2 regions of the Ensifer sp. ENS11 genome follow, and region 1 is predicted to be linked to the other one. Evidence: predicted binding sites of a transcription regulator. Region 1 holds the regulator's gene; the other holds the start of a gene.
The links. The regulator PhoB, encoded in region 1, activates phosphate uptake and scavenging genes when phosphate is short. The targets are predictions, from matches to a motif close to TGTCATNNANCTGTCAT.
Positions count from the first base shown of each region.

Region 2: the regulator PhoB is predicted to act here: its motif matches at 2,182-2,198, upstream of IB264_RS16550 (DUF1045 domain-containing protein).

Region 1 is NZ_JACVAN010000001.1:444,386-448,234, forward strand. Features, by position in the region: gene pstB (phosphate ABC transporter ATP-binding protein PstB) at 1-785, shown strand, start outside; gene phoU (phosphate signaling complex protein PhoU) at 842-1,552, shown strand; gene phoB (phosphate regulon transcriptional regulator PhoB) at 1,856-2,539, shown strand; gene IB264_RS02215 (GcrA family cell cycle regulator) at 2,708-3,229, opposite strand; gene IB264_RS02220 (aspartate aminotransferase family protein) at 3,651-3,849, shown strand, end outside.
Region 2 is NZ_JACVAN010000007.1:287,379-291,227, reverse strand. Features, by position in the region: gene phnE (phosphonate ABC transporter, permease protein PhnE) at 1-629, shown strand, start outside; gene phnE (phosphonate ABC transporter, permease protein PhnE) at 639-2,156, shown strand; gene IB264_RS16550 (DUF1045 domain-containing protein) at 2,283-2,990, shown strand; gene IB264_RS16545 (alpha-D-ribose 1-methylphosphonate 5-triphosphate diphosphatase) at 2,992-3,849, shown strand, end outside.

The DNA of each region.
Region 1 (3,849 bases):
AAGCCTTGGATCAGAAAATGAACACCGTGCCCTACAAGATGATCGGCAAGGATGTGTCGGTCTACTACGGCGAGAAGCGTGCGCTTTTCGACGTCAATCTCAATATCCGCGAGAACACGGTGACAGCGCTGATCGGCCCTTCGGGCTGCGGCAAGTCGACCTTCCTGCGCACGCTGAACCGCATGAACGACACCATCGAGAACTGCCGCGTCACCGGCAAGATCACGCTCGATGAAGACGACATCTACGACCCGACGATCGACGTCGTGGAACTGCGAGCCCGCGTCGGCATGGTGTTCCAGAAGCCGAACCCGTTCCCGAAGTCGATCTACGACAACGTCGCCTACGGCCCGCGCATCCACGGGCTTGCCCGCACCAAGTCTGAGTTCGACGAAGTCGTCGAGACCAGCCTGCAGAAGGCTGGTTTGTGGAACGAGGTGAAGGATCGCCTGCAGGAGCCGGGCACCGGTCTTTCGGGCGGCCAGCAGCAGCGTCTGTGCATCGCGCGCGCCGTTGCCGTCAGCCCTGAAGTGATCCTGATGGACGAGCCCTGTTCGGCGCTCGATCCGATCGCGACGGCCAAGGTCGAGGAACTGATCCACGAGCTGCGTACCAACTTCACGATCGTCATCGTCACCCACTCGATGCAGCAGGCGGCGCGTGTTTCGCAGCGCACTGCCATGTTCCACCTCGGCAATCTTGTCGAGGAGAACGACACCGACAAGATGTTCACCAATCCGGATGACCAGCGTACCCAGGACTACATCATGGGCCGGTTCGGTTGATGGCCGAAGCTCCTCTTCACCCCGTTTCCTGAACGCGCCCGCAAGGATCGAAGACTATGTCCATGCACATAATGTCCGCCTACGACGAAGAACTGAAATATCTCACGCGCCGCATCTCCGAGATGGGCGGGCTTGCCGAGCAGATGGTGGGCGAATCCGTTCGTGCGCTTGTCAATTCTGACCTCGCCTTGGCGCAGAAGGTGATCTCCGACGACACCATCCTCGATGAAGCCGAACGCCAGATCGGCGAAAAGGCAATCGTCACCATCGCCAAGCGCCAGCCCGTTGCTGCCGACCTGCGCGAGATCATGGGATCGATCCGCATCGCGTCCGATCTGGAGCGCGTCGGCGACCTCGGCAAGAACAACGCCAAGCGTGTCATCGCGGTTGCCGGCTCCGGCATCCCGCGCAAGCTGGCGCGCGGTCTCGAACACCTGGCAGAGCTTGCGCTGGTGCAGCTCAAGGAAGTCCTCGACGTCTACGCTTCCCGCTCGCCGGAGAAGGCCAACAGCATCCGCGAGCGCGACGAGGAGATCGACGCGATCTACACCTCGCTGTTCCGCGAGCTGCTCACCTACATGATGGAAGATCCGCGCAACATCACGCCCTGCACGCATCTTCTCTTCTGTGCCAAGAACATCGAGCGTATCGGCGACCACGCCACCAATATCGCCGAGACGATCTACTACATGGCGACGGGCGCGCAGCCGGAAGGCGAGCGTCCGAAGGACGACAATACGTCGACGCTGGGTGCCGTGAAGGACTAACGCATGTCGCGCAAAAGTGCGCAGCGGTTTTGCGATAACGACATGTGCAAAAACAAGAACTTAAAGCACAACAAGCGCATCTTAGAGATCGCGACGCGCTTTAAGACCCGGATACGTTCGAGTGCCTGCTTATGAACCTGCTCCGGTCGCAGCCCTGGTTGCGGCCCTGCTCTACTGCGTCTGAAGCTATACGTTTTCGCGCGTGCCTATGAAAACGCGCGGAGTGCTCCAGATTCTATATGTTCGAGCATCTCTTTGCGTTCGATCGAACGCGAGACGCTCTGGGTAAGGAGACGTTGCCTGATGTTGCCGAAAATCGCCGTTGTCGAAGACGAAGAGGCGCTGAGTGTCCTGCTGCGTTATAACCTCGAAGCCGAAGGGTTCGATGTTGATACGATCCTGCGCGGAGACGAGGCGGAGATCCGCCTACAGGAGCGCCTCCCGGATCTCCTGATCCTCGACTGGATGCTGCCGGGCGTTTCCGGCATCGAGCTTTGCCGCCGGCTGCGCCAACGTCCGGAAACCGAGCGCCTGCCGATCATCATGCTGACGGCGCGCGGCGAGGAGAGCGAGCGGGTTCGTGGCCTTGCCACCGGCGCCGACGATTATGTCGTCAAGCCGTTCTCGACCCCGGAGCTGATGGCCCGTGTCAAGGCGATGCTGCGGCGCGCCAAGCCCGAGGTCCTCTCGACGCTGCTTCGCTGCGGCGACATCGAGCTCGATCGCGAGACCCATCGCGTGCATCGCCGCACCCGCGAGGTCCGCCTTGGTCCGACGGAATTCCGCCTGCTCGAATTCCTGATGTCGTCGCCGGGCCGGGTGTTCTCGCGCTCGCAACTCCTTGATGGCGTCTGGGGCCACGATATCTATGTCGACGAGCGCACCGTCGACGTGCATGTCGGTCGCTTGCGCAAGGCACTGAATTTCTCGAGCATGCCTGATGTCATCCGCACCGTTCGCGGTGCCGGCTACTCGCTCGAAAGCTGAGCCAGCCGGCCACTGCAGCGCCGCGCATCTTAATGGACGCGCAAAGGTCGCTGTTGCATCTTGAATTGCGGCATGTTTCCTTGAAGCGAATACGAACCAGGGAAACATGCAGCAGCCAATAAAAAAGGGGCCGTGCGGCCCCTTTTCTGCATGTGGTTTTCGGTCGTCTCAGCGAGCGCGACGGCGCTCGGAGGTCGGCTGATAGGCAAGCCGCGCATGGAATGTGCAATAGGGCGAAGCTTCCGGGGAATCGTTGCCGCAGAAGTGGAATTCTTCCTTGAGCGGGTCGCCGATCGGCCATTTGCAGGTGCGCTCGGTCAACTGCGTCAGCTCCAGGCGGCGCGACATTGGCACGACCACATCCGTCTGGATGCGGAAATCCTGTTCGGCGACGAGATCGACTTCGACCTCTTCCTTGAGCACGGTCGCGCCGGCCGCACGGGTAACCGTCCGTGTCGTGACGCGCGAAGCGTAGTTCGGAGCGCGCGGCGCCGAAGTCGGGCGCTGCTTCGGCCGGGTCGCGGCGGTGGTTCCGCCAGCCTTGGCCCTGCCGGGCAGGCTCAGCCGGTGAACCTTGCCGATGACCGCATTGCGGCTGACGCCGCCGAGCTGTGCCGCGATCTGGCTCGCGCTCAGGCCCTCGGACCAAAGCTTCTTCAGTTTTTCCACCCGCTCGTCAGTCCAGTTCATTTCTGCACTCTCCGTTCTCAGCGTTGGCGATGACAGAATCTCTCACCACGCTCCGGACAGGCTCCGGAGCTGCAACGCGATAACACTTTTGGTGACTAGGCCCGCCGCATGCGTCTAGTAATTGAACATTAACCTACTGACCGGCGGACTCCGTGGCAAGAGTCCCGCGAATCGCGCCGAATCGATTTCTTGGTTTTCCCCAACTTGCTCGGTGGGCGTTGCATTTTTGCAAGCCCCGTCGCGTGATTTTTTCGTCGCATGGATCAGACCCGTCCGACCGCACTGCAAAGCTTGGTTTTGTTGACATTGCGCTGCGAAATAGGAATAGTGCCTGCGCCGCCGCAAGGCGGCATTTTTAATTTTTTGCCGCGCTCAACAGGGGCTCGGATCGATGCCGATAGCAATGAAGGAGAGGCTCGCCATGACTGCAACCACGCCGCTTTACGACACCTACATGCGTGCGCCGTTGCGTTTCGAGCGAGGAGAGGGCGTCTGGTTGATCGCCGAAGACGGCTCGCGCTATCTCGACTTCGCCGCCGGCGTCGCCGTCAACTCGCTTGGCCATGCGCATCCGCATCTGGTCGAGGCGTTGAAGGCGCAGGCCGAGAAGGTCTGGCACC
Region 2 (3,849 bases), on a different contig from region 1:
ACATTCCTGAGTATGTGCACAAGATGCTGGAGACCGTGAACATCGCGATCTTCTCCACCGTCATCGGCACGTTCTTCGGCTTCATCTTCTGTTTCCTTGCCGCCCGCAACCTGATGCCCAATCCGTGGGTTCGTGGTGTCGTGCGCCGGCTGATGGAGATCCTACGCGCCTTTCCCGAAGTGGTCATCGCCGGCTTCTTCCTGGCAATCCTCTCGCTCGGGCCGATACCCGCGATCGCCGCGGTTTCGATCCACACGGTCGGCGCACTCGGCAAGCTGTTCTTCGAGGTGGTCGAGAACGCCGACATGAAACCGGACGAGGGCCTGCGCGCCGCCGGTGGCAACTGGATCGAACGCGTCTGGTTCGGCATGGTGCCGCAGGTGCTGCCCAACTTCGCCAGCTATTTCCTGCTTCGCCTCGAGATCAACGTACGCGCCTCGACCATCATCGGCGCAGTTGGCGGCGGCGGGATCGGCGAGTTGCTGCGTCTGTCGATCGGCCAGGGCCATCAGGCAAAGACACTGGCGATCGTCATCCTGCTGTTTGCAACGATCTTCGCCGTCGACCAGTTTTCCGCATGGCTGCGCCGTCGCCTCGTCGGCGACCAGGCCTTCCAGCTTGCCCAGTAGGTGCGCATCATGACCTCCACGACCAGATTAAGCGCTCTCGAAATGGATGCGATCGCATCGCGTCACCCGCACTTGCTGCAGGGCTCCTCGAACAAGCGCCTGCGCACGATTGTCATCAGTGTCGGCCTCGTCGCTTACCTCATCTTCAGCTGGTGGTTCTTTTCGATCGGGCATGTTCTGGGCAACGCCAATTGGGGCATTGCCGGGACCTATCTCGCGGATTGGGTCTCCTACGAGGTTCGGCCCGAGATCAAGATCGCCCGCGACAAGACGATGACGCTCGATTACCAGCGCAACTCGCCGCTTGGGCCAAATCCGAATCCGGCATGGGTGGAACTCGACAAGGAAACCGTGACCCGAAAAGTCGAATTACCCGCTGCAACCGCACAGACTGCAAAGCCCAAGACGACGTCATCCTTCAGCTTCATGGCGCCGGGTTCAGCGCTCGGCGCGGCCAATACGCCAAGTGAGCAGAACCGCGTCGAAATGCGGACCGAGGAAATCATCACCAGGGCCGTCATCACCTATGACAGGTCGACGAAGATCGAAATTGCCGACGGACTCGTCAAGGCAACCCATCGTGGCGAGACGCTGACGATGGCCGTCGATGGCCAGGACACGGTAACCCCTCAGGGTGCCCTCCCCGCCTGGGCCACGCAGAAACGCCCGGGCGAGAAGATCACGCTCGCCTTTGGTGCAACTGGTTGGGCCGACGTCGAAGGTGACGACATCTCGATCCGCAATCGCTTCTTCGGCTGGGCCAATTTCCTCTTCGACGTCCACTCACCGTTCTTCGGCAAGGGCTATGGCGATATATTTTCGTTGATCACGAGCGGCGAGCGCATCGAACCCACGCGCTCGAACCTGTCGCTTGCCTGGAACAACATCCTCTACAACGCCGAATGGCAGCATCTGGATGTGTGGACCAAACTGCTGCAGACCGTGGTCATGGCCTTCGTCGGCACGCTTTTTGCCTCGCTGGTCGCGTTCCCGCTCTGCTTCCTGGCGGCGCGCAACATCACCCCGAATTTCCTGACGAACCAGCTCGCCAAGCGCTTCTTCGATTTCCTGCGTTCGGTGGACATGTTCATCTGGGCATTGTTCTTCACGCGCGCCTTTGGCCCGGGACCGCTTGCCGGCATGTCCGCAATTTTCTTCACCGACACCGGCACCTTGGGCAAGCTCTACTCCGAGGCTTTGGAGAACATCGACGACAAGCAGCGCGAAGGCGTAAAATCCGTCGGCGCCACCCCGCTTGCCGTGCAACGCTTCGGCGTCCTGCCGCAGGTCCTGCCGGTATTCGCCAGCCAGGCGCTCTATTTCTGGGAATCCAACACGCGTTCGGCAACGATCATCGGCGCTGTCGGCGCCGGTGGCATCGGCCTGAAACTCTGGGAAGCGATGCGTACCAACTCCGATTGGGAAAATGTCGCTTATATGGTGCTTCTCATCTTGCTGGTCGTGTTTATTTTCGACAGCATCTCGAACGCCTGCCGCTCGCGACTGATGGGGCAGAAGGCTCATTGACGAGAAGAATTTTTTGCACCGCGGCCATCATGATGTTGTCATGGAAATCGGCTAGCTGCGCATCGCATCCCGCGAACAATCGACCCGCCGTTCCGGCGGGCCGGTCGATACAAGAAAGTGAAGACCGTGCGTTATGCAATCTACTTCGCGCCGCCGGCAGACGACCGGCTGTCGCAGACGGCGGCCCGTTGGCTCGGCCGTGATGCCTTTACCGGCGAGACCAATGAACTTTCAGCGTTAGGCAGCCTTGATGCCGCCACGCGACATGCACTGACTGCCGACCCGCGACGCTACGGCTTTCACGGCACTCTCAAGGCCCCCTTCACACTTGCCGAAGACCGCAGCGAAGCCGAGCTGGTCGCAGCCTTCGAAACGTTTGCCGACAATGTTGAACCCTTCGAGATCCCTCAACTCACGCTCCTTCAGCTTGGCCCGTTCTTCGCGCTGGTTTCCGCGACCCACTGCGAGGCGTTGCAGGAATTCGCGGCGCAGGCCGTGCAAACCTTCGAGCCGTTTCGGGCGCCGTTGTCGGACGTGGACATGGCGCGACGCAACCCGGACAAGCTTCCGGAGCGGCAGAGGGAATACTTGAGAAAGTGGGGATACCCCTATGTTTTCGAAGAATTTCAGTTTCACCTGACGCTGACCGGGCCGGTACCCGGCGAGACAGCGAAACCAATGCGGACCGTGCTTGAGAGCACCTTTGCTGATCACATCGGCAAGCCGCTTCACGTCACGTCAGTTGCGCTCTTCGTCGAGCCGCACCGTGGCGCACCGTTCCTGGTCCATTCCCTGCTGCCGCTCCGCGGCGCGACACAACGAAAGATCGCATGAGATGAGCAAAGAACAAGTCCTGACCAATGCCCGCATCGTTCTCGAGGACAGTATCCTCGACGGCTCGGTGCTGATCCGCGACGGCAAGATCGCCGATATCTCTCATGGCACGACCAACACTGGTGAAGACTTCGAAGGCGACTACCTTCTGCCTGGCCTCATCGAGCTGCACACCGACCACCTTGAGGCACATTACTCGCCGCGGCCCGGCGTTCGCTGGTTGAAGATCGCCGCGATCCAGGCACACGACGCACAGGTCGTCACGTCTGGCATCACCACCGTATTCGACTGCCTGCGCCTTGGTTCGGACGAAGACGGCGGTTTCCAGAAGGGCGAAATGCGCAGCATGGCGGACGCGCTGGCCCAGGCCAAGCAGGAAGGCCGCCTGCGCGCCGACCATCTGATCCACCTGCGCTGCGAGGTTTCGACATCGGACGTGCTCGATCACTACGAGGACTTCCAGAACGATCCGCAGGTCAAGCTCGTCTCGCTGATGGACCACGCGCCGGGGCAGCGCCAGTTCCAGACGATGGACCAGTACACGCTCTACTACAAATCCAAGCGCGGCCTGTCGGACGCCGAATTCGGAAAATTCGTTGAACGTCAGCAGGCGCTTTCGGCGAAGTATGCCGGCCCGCACCGCGATGCGCTCGCCAAGGCCTGTGCTGAGCGCGGCATTACCATCGCCAGCCACGACGACGCCACGATCGCCCATGTCGACGAATCTATCAGCTACGGCATCAAGCTCGCCGAGTTCCCGACCAGCTTCGAAGCGGCGGAAGCCTCCCATCGCGCCGGTCTTAGTGTGCTGATGGGCGCGCCCAACATCGTGCGCGGCAAGTCGCATTCGGGCAATATC